Regions from separate parts of the Nitrincola sp. genome, predicted to be linked through region 2. Evidence: predicted binding sites of a transcription regulator. Region 2 holds the regulator's gene; each other region holds the start of a gene.
The links. The regulator sigma-54, encoded in region 2, starts transcription at its own class of promoters, with help from an activator protein. The targets are predictions, from matches to a motif close to TGGCACNNNNNTTGCTNT.
Positions count from the first base shown of each region.

Region 1 (4,237 bases), on a different contig from region 2:
GCTGTTTTATCTGGGCGGTAACAAATAAGCTCCAAAAGGAAGGTGCATGGCAGGTAACTTTTGCTGTCACCCGCTGCCCACTATTAAACGGCAGGCTGATTTCGAGGGGGGTCTGGCAGCGAGGCAGGTCCAATGCAGGATTTACTGGATTAATTGTTGCTTCAATCCGGCTTTCTGGCGATCGTGTGTTAAACTCATAAATGAGGGTGTCATGAACCTGTTGTTCGATATCTTCAGGCAGCATTCTGGCGCTAACAGCCGTCGCAGCCAAAAAAGTAGCCAAAAACAATACAACTAGTGTTAAATTAACAGTATTCACGCGTATCCTGTTCCATCGGGGAGATGCAACTCTGTTTAAGTCGGCTTGAGGTTTATTGAATCATGTCAGGTATATTGGATAGTGTAAACCTTCGGACACAGATGGTCGGTCAAAACCGTCTCGAGCTTTTGTTGTTCGGTCTTGAAACCTCACAATGCTATGGCATTAACGTGTTCAAGGTGCGTGAGGTGCTGCAGTGCCCGGAACTCACTGAAGTGCCCCGAAAAACCTCTGTCATCAAAGGTATGGCGCATATTCGTGGTGAGACAATACCCGTGCTCGATTTGTCTGAGGCAATTGGTCGTCCTCCGGTTCCCGCCGAAGAGGAAGGGGGTTGTTTTCTGATAGTTGCTGAGTACAACAAGCGCACCCTGGCCTTTTTGGTCAGAAAGGTAGACCGTATTCTGAACACCAATTGGGATCAGATCATGGCACCTCCTGCCGAAATCGGATCAGATAACTATCTGACAGCGGTGTTTGAGTTTGAAGGTAAGCTCATCGAGATTATCGATGTTGAGCAGATTCTGGCAGATATTTATCCGGCATCAACAGATATCAGCGGTGATATTGCTACCAAGGAAATGAAAACCAAGGCTGAACAGTATCGGGTTATGATCTGTGATGATTCGCAGGTAGCTCGTAATCAGATGATTCGAAGTCTTGAAGGGTTGGGCCTTAAAGTTACTGTGGCTAACAATGGTCGTCAGGCGTGGCAGACACTCAAAGATCTGGCTGATCGAGATGTCGATGTACCTGATTATTTTTTGATGCTGATCTCTGATATTGAGATGCCGGAAATGGACGGTTATACCCTGACCTCAATGGTTCGCAGTGATACCCGTATGGACAAATTACATGTGATCCTGCATACGTCGCTTAGCGGCGGTTTCAATGTCTCTATGGTAAAAAAGGTTGGAGCGGATGGCTTTCTGGCCAAATTTAATCCGGATGACTTGGCTTCAGTTGTTGTTAAGCGCATCAATGCAGTTAATAAGCACTGACAACCTGATAGGTAGAATTGAGTGAAGAGCGGATTCAGCATTACCTCTGAAGAATTCAGAGGATTCAGCCAGTTTCTGGAAAAAAGCTGTGGCATTTTGTTGGCAGAGCACAAACAGTATCTGGTGCAGAGTCGTCTCAGTCGCATCATGCAGAAAGAAGGCTATAGCAGTCTTTCTGACTTGATTCGCCGTCTCAATCAACCGGGCAACTCGACAATTAAAGAGCAGGTCATCGACGCGATGACCACCAACGAAACCTTGTGGTTTCGTGATATTCATCCCTATGAAATACTGAAAAACAAACTCTTGCCTGAATTGAGTGATGGCAAGAGCTTTCAGAAGTTACGTATCTGGTCGGCTGCCTGTTCAACTGGCCAGGAACCTTACTCTATCAGTATGGTGATTGAAGAGTTTCGCCAGACTAAAGCCAGTGCGTTTTCCAGTGGTCAGGAAATTGTGGCCACTGATATAGCCTCAACGGTGCTTGATCAGGCCCGCAAGGGCGAATATGAAATGCTGGCCTTGGGGCGTGGGCTGTCACAGGATCGCCTGATGCGTTTCTTTACTAAATCATCCGAGGGTAGTTGGCAGATTAAGACTGAAATACGCAACCGAGTGCGTTTTCAGAGTTTGAATTTGCTGGGCCAGTACTCCACGTTAGGGCAATTTGATATTGTCTTTTGTCGCAATGTGTTGATCTATTTCTCTTCGGATGTAAAAAACGATATTTTGCGTAAAATCCATAAGCAACTCAAACCAGGCGGTTATCTGATTCTGGGGGCGTCCGAATCCCTGTCTGGTCTGCCAGACCTGTACAAAATGATCCATTGCCGCCCCGGCATTATCTATCAGGCGATTTGAGTTGCCGCTTAGGTGGCAGTACCTTGCCGCTTTTGATCTGACTTTCATCACCCGCTCTTCCCGAAGCCCGCAATAGCGGGTTTTTTGGTTTTTGGCACAGTGTTTGCTTTATTTGGTTCAAAGCAGTTTTTTGAGCTAGGTGGCAAGCATGGCAATAAATTTTGATTCAGCACTGGGAATACATGCGGATGCATTAACTTTGCGTGCGCGGCGTGCTGAGGTTATCGCGAATAATATTGCCAACGCCGATACCCCTAACTTTAAAGCCAGAGATATCGACTTTCGCGCCGTGTTAAGCGGCGCGATGGATGGACAGCAATCGCCATTGAAAATGGCGGTCACGCAGGATGGGCATAAGCAGCAGTTGGCTGATCCTGATTTTGCGGCTGATCTGATGTTCCGCAACCCACTACAGCCAGCTGTCGATGGCAATACGGTTGAAGTACAGGAAGAGATGGCACGTTATACCGATAATGCCCTGCGTTATCAGGCTAGTTTTGAGTTTTTGAACAGTAAGTTTTCCGGTCTACGTAAAGCGGTTAAGGGTGAGTAAGTATGTCACTGTCTAATGTGTTCAGTATTTCCGGCTCGGCTATGAGTGCTCAGACCATTCGTCTGAATACCACCGCCAGTAATATGGCCAATGCACAGAGTGTCAGTTCAAGTGAAGGTGAAACCTACCGAGCCAGACACCCGGTTTTCTCACTGAAAGCACCGGATGCTAGTGAGCTCCGCTCGGCTGACTCCGGGTTAGTGCCAGGGCAGGGTGTACAAGTATTAGGCATAGTAGAGAGCCAGTCTGAACCACGTATGACCTATGAGCCGGATCACCCGCTGTCAGATGAGCAAGGTTATGTGTATTACCCGAATGTGAATGTGGTGGAAGAGATGGCTGACATGATTTCAGCATCACGTTCTTTCCAGATTAATGCCGATGTGATGAATACGGCAAAGCAGATGCTGCAGAAAACCCTGACCCTGGGTCAGTAAGCCAGAATTAGAGGATATCGTCATGAGTACGATTAATACCACCAACAACATCTATGATCAGATCAATCAAGCCAATCAGCAGAGTTCAACCAAAAAAGCTGAGAGTAATGATGATAATCAGATGTTTATGAAACTGATGATCGCGCAGCTGCAAAATCAGGATCCGACCAGTCCCGCGGATACCAGCGAATTTATGCAGCAGATTTCCAGTATGACCATGGTCGAAACCATGACAGAGATGTCAAACACCTTTCAAACCATGAGCAACAGTTTATTAAGTAGTCAAAGTGCTTTGCAGGCTTCGTCAATGGTCGGTCAGCGGGTATTCATTAATACCGATATTGCACAGATGACTCAGCAGGGTGGGGCGCTGCCAGGGACTGTCAGTCTGGAAACCAGTACAACAGATCTTCGCGTGTCTATCTATGACCAGGGTGGAGCCTTGGTGGATCAAGTCAATATGGGGCAGACTCAAGCCGGTGAGCGTAGCTTTGTCTGGAATGCCTCCGAAGACGTGCCTCCGGGAAACTATCAGATGATAGCCGAAGCCTATGATGGCGAAAAATATACACAGGTTGATACCTGGCTACCCTTTACTGTGAACAGTGTGTCATTGGGCCAGAATGGTATCGGTATGAAAGTGAATACATCTATTGGCAGCATCGATTTCAGCGATGTTAAACAGTTAGGGTAAGTGAGGATATAACGTCATGTCATTCAATACAGCTATTACCGGTCTAAAAGCCGCATCTACCATGTTGGATGTGACCGGTAACAATATAGCCAACGTCAGTACCACCGGCTTTAAGTCTTCACGGACTCAATTTGCTGATATTTATGCCACTTCAGTAGTGGGAGCTGGTTCCAGTAATACCCCTGGATCCGGTGTTACAGTCTCGGGTATTTCTCAGGACTTTAGTGCTGGAACCATCGAATTTACTAATAATAACCTTGATTTAGCCATCAATGGTTCCGGCTTCTTCCAGGTGGATGATGGGCAGGGTAGTGTCACTTATACCCGGTCCGGTGCTTTTGAGCTGAATAAAGATGGTTTTATTGTTACCAA
Region 1 covers NZ_JBLXDN010000046.1:18,161-22,397, forward strand. The annotation lists gene flgA (flagellar basal body P-ring formation chaperone FlgA) at 1-319, opposite strand, end outside; gene ACN0R1_RS19120 (chemotaxis protein CheV) at 382-1,320, shown strand; gene ACN0R1_RS19125 (CheR family methyltransferase) at 1,342-2,181, shown strand; gene flgB (flagellar basal body rod protein FlgB) at 2,330-2,734, shown strand; gene flgC (flagellar basal body rod protein FlgC) at 2,737-3,171, shown strand; gene ACN0R1_RS19140 (flagellar hook assembly protein FlgD) at 3,194-3,865, shown strand; gene ACN0R1_RS19145 (flagellar hook protein FlgE) at 3,882-4,237, shown strand, end outside.
Region 1: a site for sigma-54 is predicted at 2,274-2,291, ahead of flgB (flagellar basal body rod protein FlgB). Genes of this name have one in related genera too.

Region 2 (4,237 bases):
CATAAAACGACTGAACAGCGTGACGGCATCAGTAGCACCTCGCAGTGCTTCACGTATCTCTGACTGACTGAAGAGCTCGGCTAGACCAGCGAGTGTTTGTAAATGCTCTGTAGCCGCATCTTCAGGGACCAATAGGCAGCAGAGAAGGTCGACAGGACGGTTGTCTATCGCATCAAAATCAATAGGTTCTTTCAAGGTGATTAAAAGTGCGAGAGCTCTATTACAGCCAGCCAGACGACAGTGTGGGATCGCCACACCGTCGCCGATGCCTGTACTGCCGAGGCGTTCACGATTGAGCAGGGCGCTGAAGACATCTTCAGCTTCCAGTTCATCTATTTCGGCAGCCAGTGTTTCACTGGCAATTTCTAAAACACGTTTTTTACTGACGGCATCGATATGACAGAGTGTCAGGGATTCAGTCAGTAGTTCGGATATAGGCATGTGATAGTCAATAGTTAGTGGTTATTTATGAGATTTCATTTTTTCCTTGTGCTTAATGACCTGACGATCCAATTTGTCGATCATGGCATCTATTGCAGCATACATGTCATCCTGTTCGGCTTGTGCAAATATTTCACCTCCAGCTACATGTAAGTCAGCTTCAGCTTTCTGGCGCTGCTTCTCAACACTCAGGGTCACCTGTACGTTGGTAATATTGTCGAAATGACGCTCAAGACGCACGAATTTACTGCGAACGTACTCATTTAATGCATCTGTCAGTTCTACGTGATGACCGGTTATATTGATCTGCATGGTATCTCTCCTTAGTGCCGGTACGATGAGGTCGTACTCTATAGTTAATTAAAGCAGACGCTTGCGCTCATTAGAAGGCGGAATGCTTAACGCCTCACGATATTTTGCGACGGTACGTCTTGCTACGTTGATTCCCTGCTCTTTCAGCAGTTGTGCGATCTTGTTATCGCTGAGGGGTTTGGCTGTATTTTCAGCAGAAATCAACTTTTTGATCAGCGCTCGAATCGCTGTGGATGAAGCACCTTCTCCATCGGCCGTATTAACCTGACTGGAAAAGAAATATTTAAGCTCAAAAATACCTCTGGGGGTATGAATGAATTTTTGTGTGGTAACACGGGAAATGGTGGATTCATGCATGGATACCGCTTCAGCGATATCATGCAACACCATGGGTTTCATGGCTTCATCACCTGTGTCGAGAAAGTCGCGCTGTCGCTCGACAATCTCGGTTGCCACCTTTAGTAGCGTGTCATTGCGGCTCAGCAAACTTTTCAAAAACCAGCGCGCTTCCTGCAGGTGATTTTTCAAGTAGGTATTGTCGGCACTGCTGTCAGCACGTCGGATCAAATCCGCATACTGTGAATTGATCCGCAGTTTAGGAGCGATATCTGGATTAAGGGATACGATCCACTCATCCTGGATTTTACGCACCATGACATCGGGTATGACATATTCAGATTGAGTGGAGCTGATCAATGCGCCGGGTTTGGGGTTTAACGAGCGGATCAGGTTGATGACATTATCCAGTTCAACGTCATTCAGACGCATTTTGCGCATCAGTGTTTTGTAATCATGGCTGCCTAGCAGGGGTAAAAATTCCCGGCAAAGGCGAATTGCTTGCTCACGCCATTCGATCGTTTCTGGCAGTTGCCTGATCTGTATACACAGGCATTCACTCAGATCTCGGGCGGCTACCCCCGGTGGATCAAATTGCTGAACCCGGTGGAGTACCGCCAGAATTTCATCTTCATCGGCTTCCATGAACAGTTCCGGCTGTTGTGCCTGGAACTGTTCCAGTAGCTCGGCAAGGTCGCTACGCAGGTAGCCATCCGCATCCGTGGCGTCGATAATGGCCTCTGCCACCATATAGTCCTGTTCACTCATGGGGGTCAGGTTCAACTGCCAGATCAGATGATCCTGGAGGGTGTCTTCTCGGGTATCATTGTCTTGATTAGGCCAGTCGCCTTCGGCAGCAGAGCCTGAGCCTGGGCCTTGGCTTTGGAAGGTGTCTTCCCAGTTGCTGTCAGTGGGCAAGTCATCGGGAATGGATTCATTCCAGTCAGTATCTGCCCCAGTGTCTTCGTTTGAATTGTCTGACGTTTCGCTATTGCTGTTTAGTGCAGCGGTTTCTTTATCTTCATAGGTTTGATCCACGAGCGCTTCGGTCGTGTCAGATTCATCATCACTGACTTCCAGCAACGGGTTGCTGTCCAGCGCCTGCTGGATCTCCTGTTGTAGATCCAGTGTTGACAGCTGCAGCAGGCGGATGGCTTGTTGCAGCTGTGGCGTCATCGTGAGATGTTGGCCAATCTTGAGATGTAACGCTTGCTTCATATGCCGTTAAGATCACTTATTCAGAGGCAGGGATGGTGACTAAAGCCGGAACTGGTCGCCGAGATAGGCGCTGCGAACCTGCTTGTTGCCCATTATGTCAGATGGACTGCCATCTGCAAGGATGGCGCCTTCACTGACGATGTAGGCACGTTCACAAATGTCGAGGGTCTCGCGCACATTGTGATCAGTTATCAGTATACCTATATTACGTTCCTGAAGATGCCGTATGGTCTGTTTAATATCATTTACTGATATCGGATCAACACCCGCAAAGGGTTCATCCAGCAGAATGAAGCGTGGTTCCGTGGCCAATGCACGGGCTATCTCCACGCGCCGACGCTCCCCCCCAGACAGTGCCATACCTGGGCTGTTGCGTAGATGGGTAATATGGAATTCCTGTAGCAGCTCTTCCAGTAACTGGGTGCGGTCTGATTTGGATAACTCCTTACGGGTTTCCAGAATGGCCATCAGATTGTCGCTGACACTCAGCTTTCTGAACACCGAAGCTTCCTGTGGCAGATAGCCGATGCCTTTTTTGGCGCGGCTGTGCATAGGCAATTGGGTGATATCCTGCTGTGCAAGACGAATATTGCCCTTGTCGGCATTTACCAGTCCCACGATCATATAGAAGCAGGTCGTTTTACCCGCACCATTTGGACCCAGCAGACCCACAATTTCGCCCTGGCTGATTTTCAGGGAAACGTCGCGAACAACATCACGTCCTTTATAGGACTTGGCCAGATGCAGGGCTTCCAGAGTGGTGGTCATGGCTACTGGTTGCCTTTCGGTTGAATGATCATTTGCACGCGCTGGCCATCCTGAGACTCGCTTCTGAATGCATCCACGACAGATTTATCCATGTCATAGACGATGCGATCTCCGGTGAACTCGTCGGCGTCCTGCATAACGCGAGCGTTTTCAGTAATGGTTACCGTCTGAGTGGGTACCTGGTAATCCATACGTAATCCATAGGCCTTGGTTGTAGGCTGGTTGGCACTGGCTTGCTGATGAAACTCAGCAGGGGAGCCAGTCGATAAAATTCTGGAAATACTACCGGCATTATCACGGTGCATTTCGACACGTGAACCCAGCATCAGCATGGTGCCCTGACGTATTTCAACTGATCCGGTATACACAGCGACGCCAGTGAGTTCGTTCATGCTGGCGTGATCGGCTGAGACATAGATTGGCTGCTCCTGGTCTTCAGGCAGGGCGTAAGCAGTCTGACTCAGTATCAGTAGTGCTGTGATCAGGCACAGCATTAACATTTTAGTATGTCGCATAATATCCTCTTACGTCAGACAGCAGGTCTATACGGTGTTCTTTTAGCCACGCCTGCATGCCGATAGCATCGGTACGGTTGGTTCCCTGTTGAATCTGAACGGGAGCATCGGTTTCGGCATAATCATCCGGTGGCAGTAATGTCATGACTGATGTCGTCAGTACCCAAGGTGTTTCTGCAGCCGAATTATCAATAACCCTGACGTTTCCTGCAAGTTCAATCTTGCTTTCATCGTCTGGCATGCTGCCGAGGTCGGACGAAATCTGTGTATCGCCACGTCCATCGCGAGGCAGTGTAATCAATGGGCTGTTCAGTGTGATCAGCTCCGGTGCCGGGAAATGCTGCAAATGGGGTGACTGGACGATGCGTGAGAGTTGTCCGTTTTCATCGAATACACTGATGTACGCATCGCGGATAAAAAAGTCCACTCGATCTGGATTATCCGGGTCACCTGAAACGGTTTCACCAGGACTGCCAAAAATGCCCCAGTACACCAGCGCGGCCAGTAGTATTGCCAGACCGGTTATCAGTTTCAGGCGGGCGGCACTAAACATCAGCGAAATTCCTCAATCAGACCGGTCAGTTTACCCTGAGCTGATAACAGTACTTCGCAGAATTCCCGTGCCGCTCCATGACCGCCTTGGCGGG
Region 2 covers NZ_JBLXDN010000001.1:332,674-336,910, reverse strand. The annotation lists gene ACN0R1_RS01555 (PTS sugar transporter subunit IIA) at 1-441, opposite strand, end outside; gene hpf (ribosome hibernation promoting factor) at 463-753, opposite strand; gene ACN0R1_RS01545 (RNA polymerase factor sigma-54) at 802-2,307, opposite strand; gene lptB (LPS export ABC transporter ATP-binding protein) at 2,347-3,075, opposite strand; gene lptA (lipopolysaccharide transport periplasmic protein LptA) at 3,078-3,590, opposite strand; gene lptC (LPS export ABC transporter periplasmic protein LptC) at 3,577-4,143, opposite strand; gene ACN0R1_RS01525 (KdsC family phosphatase) at 4,143-4,237, opposite strand, start outside.

Region 3 (4,237 bases), on a different contig from region 2:
GGCGGGCCTCTTCGTAAAGTCGGTGGGTGGAGTTGACCAGTTCACGCCAAGTGCGGGAAGGCATGATATTCACTTCGATCACACCTGGATCCGGTGTGATCATGAATTTTTCAATACGCGGGTCAGCTGGTGGTGGATAGCCTTCCAGGCAGACAGGCAGCTCCAGTTCAGCGGCAGTATGTTCTATCTGTACCAGTAGTTCCAAATAGTGTTCCAACTCCGCCAGTGGCGGCATAAACACAAATAATTTGCCTTCACGAGGCTCAACACAGAGGGCTGTATGGATGATTCTGCTCTCGTCAGCATCAGGGTGCTGCTCTTGGCGTAACTGTGCCTCAGGGCGCTCCAGGGTGGGCTCCTGGTGCAGCCAGGCACTGTAGCGGCTGGCAATTTCACCATGTAGATCCGGTAATGGTGGCTTGACCTCAAATAAAGAGGCTGGGTGGTGCTGTTCTTCCTGTCCGGCCAATGGCAGCTCGCTCAACGGCAGACGATAGCCCATCGGAGAATCCCCAGGAATCAGATAAAGTTGTCGACGTCGGACCGGCCAGTCTCCTGAACGCCAGCGGTTCTGTTTAAGATCACGTCCAAGGGGCAGGGTGAAGCCAGTGATTTTATCCACGCCTTGCTCAAGCAGGGTGGCTAGTCGACGGCGGTTTTCATCACTCTTTAGATCTTCTTTACTGAGATCAATGTCCACAGGCTGTTTACGTTCCAGCCACAGATAATAGTAGGCATCCTCATAGCAGGGGATCAAATGCTGCGGCTTCAGCCCGAGACGTGTTGTCAGGGCTGTGGCGAATTGACGGGCATCCTGAGCATCCAGACGATAATTTTTGTGGATGTCGGCCAGCCAGCGATCTTCCTTCCATATGGGCTTGCCATCCCGACGCCAATAACAGGCCAGGGCCCAGCGCGGAAGTGACTCACCAGGGTACCACTTGCCTTGCTGATAGTGGATTAGGCCGTTGGGAGCAAAGTGGGGCCGTAATCGCTGCAACAAAATTTCAGCTAAGCGGCGTTTATTCGGCCCTTGTGCGGCAATGGTCCACTCCTCTGCATCCATATCATCGATAGAGACAAAGGTGGGCTCGCCGCCCATAGTTAGGCGCAAATCTTCCTGTTCCAGTATCTGGTCAACACGTTCGCCTAGTTGGTCTATCGCTTGCCACTGATCATCCGTGTAGGGTTTGGTAACACGTGGATCTTCATGGATACGGGTGACTTCCATGGCAAAGTCAAAGGTCACCTTGCAGGGTTCCGATGTGCCGGTGATGGGTGCTGCGCTGGAAGGAGAGGGGGTGGCGGCCAGAGGAATATGCCCTTCCCCAGCCAACATGCCAGACGTTGGATCAAGGCCTATCCATCCAGCACCTGGGATGTACACTTCGGTCCAGGCATGCAGGTCGGTAAAGTCGGTGTCAGTTCCTGATGGGCCATCCAGTGCTTTGAGGTCGGCTTTCAACTGAATTAAATAGCCGGAAACAAAACGAGCGGCGAGTCCGAGGTGGCGTAAAATCTGGACCATCAGCCAAGCTGAATCACGGCAGGATCCCAGCGCCTTCTGCAAGGTTTCTTCAGCCGTTTGTACGCCTGGTTCCAAACGGATGGTGTATTCAATATCTGCTGCCAGCTTCTGATTTAATCCGACCAGAAAATCCACGACAGCGGCAGGTTCGGTTGAAGTCTGTTTGACCCATTGGGTTAACAAAGGGCCTGATTCGGTAATCTCTAAGTAAGGGCTAAGCTCTTTACACAGTTCTTCAGGGTAGCTGAAGGGAAATAAATCGGCGTAATCTTCCAGAAAAAAATCGAACGGATTGATCACTGTCATGGGCGCAATCAGTTCTATATCCACTTGAAGGCGGCGGATTTTTTCTGGAAAAACCAGTCTGGCTGAATGGTTGCCGAAGGGGTCCTGTTGCCAGTTAATAAAATACTCACCACCAGACACCTTGAGTGAATAGGCGTCGATCGGTGTGCGGCAATGAGGCGCAGGGCGCAGCCTGATCAAGTGTGGTGATAGGTGCACCGGTTTATCAAAGTCATATCGGGTGGTGTGCTTCAGTGCAACGCGAATCGTCATGATCTCTTACCCTGCTGAAAAGATAGGCTTTCAGAATCTATGATGGTTCATCAGCAACAGATATGCCAGATATAACCTACCTGGTCATTAATAAGCTATACCTAAGAGACAATCAGGCTTAGGCTGAGGCTGGTATGCGGAAACCAAGCATGGCAAACGCTCCATTTGGTTGCATTTTGTGCACTATTTAAGTGCAATTGGCGCCTTTTAAGTGCATGGCGGCTTAGCTGGATCTATTCACTTCAGAGTATAGGGCCTGATACCACTGAGCTGGTACAGCAATTGCAAATAAAACTCTATCGGTATGATGACAACAATGGATAACACGCTATGACGAAAGTGAACTGGCAAGATTATGCGTGCAAAGATTTTTACGATGAGTTGATTGCGGCGCCTGGACAGCCTAGAGCCGAAGCACGCATGTTGTGTGATTACTTTGAGAAGCTAGCATCGGCAGAATTGACAGAGCACCGGCATGCCGTTGATGTGGCCATACAAACCATGGGTATCACCTTTACGGTGTATACCGAAGGCAGCATGATAGACCGCGCCTGGCCTTTTGATCCGGTGCCACGCATTATTCCCCGCACAGAATGGGAGAAAACGGCTGCTGGTCTGCGTCAGCGGGTAGAGGCACTGAACTTGTTTATTCATGATCTTTACCATGATCAGCGCATTATAAAGGATGGTGTTCTCCCGGCCGAAGTATTGGCTCAGTCAGTGAATTTCAGACCCCAGTGTGTGGGTATTTCGCCACCGCATAATGTCTGGGCACATATCTGTGGCTCAGATCTGGTCCGAGACAGCGACGGTACGCTCTATGTTCTGGAAGACAACCTGCGGGTGCCTTCTGGCGTGTCTTACATGCTGGAAAACCGCAACGTTATTAAACGGGTATTACCTGAAATGTTTGCCACTGGGCGTATCCAGCCGGTAGATGATTATACCGATCAGCTGTTTGATATGCTGGCGGCTATGTCGCCGCGCCCCGGTGATGAGCCGCAGATAGTGATTTTGACACCTGGCATCTACAACTCGGCCTACTATGAGCACTCCTACCTGGCACAGCAGATGGGGGTCGAGCTGGTCGAGGGTTCCGATCTGCTGGTCAGTGATGATGACTATGTTTACATGAAAACGGTTGATGGCCTGCAGCAGGTGGATGTTATATACCGCCGCATCGATGATATGTTCCTCGATCCAGAGGTTTTCAATCCTGAATCCACCTTAGGTGTGCCCGGGCTGATGCGGGCCTGGCGGGCTGGCAAGGTGGCCCTGGCCAATGCGCCGGGTGCTGGTGTGGCTGATGATAAAATTGTGTATGCCTTCGTGCCACAAATTATTCGTTATTATCTGGATCAGGAACCCTTATTGCCTAACGTGCCCAGTTATCTGTGCATGATTGAAAAAGACCGGGAATATGTCCTTAATAATCTGGATAAACTGGTGGTGAAACCCGCCAATGAGTCGGGAGGTTATGGCATGCTGATCGGTCCACATGCCAGCAAACGTGAACGCAAAGCCTTTGCCGAATTGATCAAGGCTGATCCGCGTAACTACATGGCGCAACCCACCTTAAAACTGTCAACGGCACCGACACTCTGCGGGAATGCCATGGAACCCCGTCATATCGATTTGCGTCCCTTTATCCTGTCTGGCGGTGATTCGACTTATGTGACCATGGGTGGATTGACCCGTGTTGCTATGACCAAAGGGTCGCTGGTGGTGAATTCGTCGCAGGGGGGTGGCAGTAAAGACACCTGGGTTGTTGATGTGAGAGAGGGTTAAGCCATGTTATCTAGAGTTGCAGAAAATGTGTATTGGTTAGCCCGTTACCTTGAGCGTGCAGAGGATACGGCGCGTCTGATCAGTGTTAATAGCCATTTGTTGTTGGATTTCCCCCGCGCCACCCGTCTGGGCTGGGCTACGTTGGTGACCATTACTGGCAGTGAAGACATATTTGAAAAGTATTATTCGGAGCAGGATGAAGCCAGTGTATTGAGCTTTTTGTGTGGTGATCGCCGCTACAGTGGGTCAATTATTTCATCGCTGGCTGCGGCGCGTGAAAACCTCAGAACTACGCGGGATGTAATGCCTCGACGTATCTGGGAGGAAGTAAATCAACTGTATTTAACGATCAGTAGTCAGGTA
Region 3 covers NZ_JBLXDN010000016.1:65,767-70,003, reverse strand. The annotation lists gene ACN0R1_RS12990 (DUF2126 domain-containing protein) at 1-2,086, opposite strand, end outside; gene ACN0R1_RS12985 (circularly permuted type 2 ATP-grasp protein) at 2,417-3,874, shown strand; gene ACN0R1_RS12980 (alpha-E domain-containing protein) at 3,878-4,237, shown strand, end outside.
Region 3: a site for sigma-54 is predicted at 2,358-2,375, ahead of ACN0R1_RS12985 (circularly permuted type 2 ATP-grasp protein). Genes of this name have one in related genera too.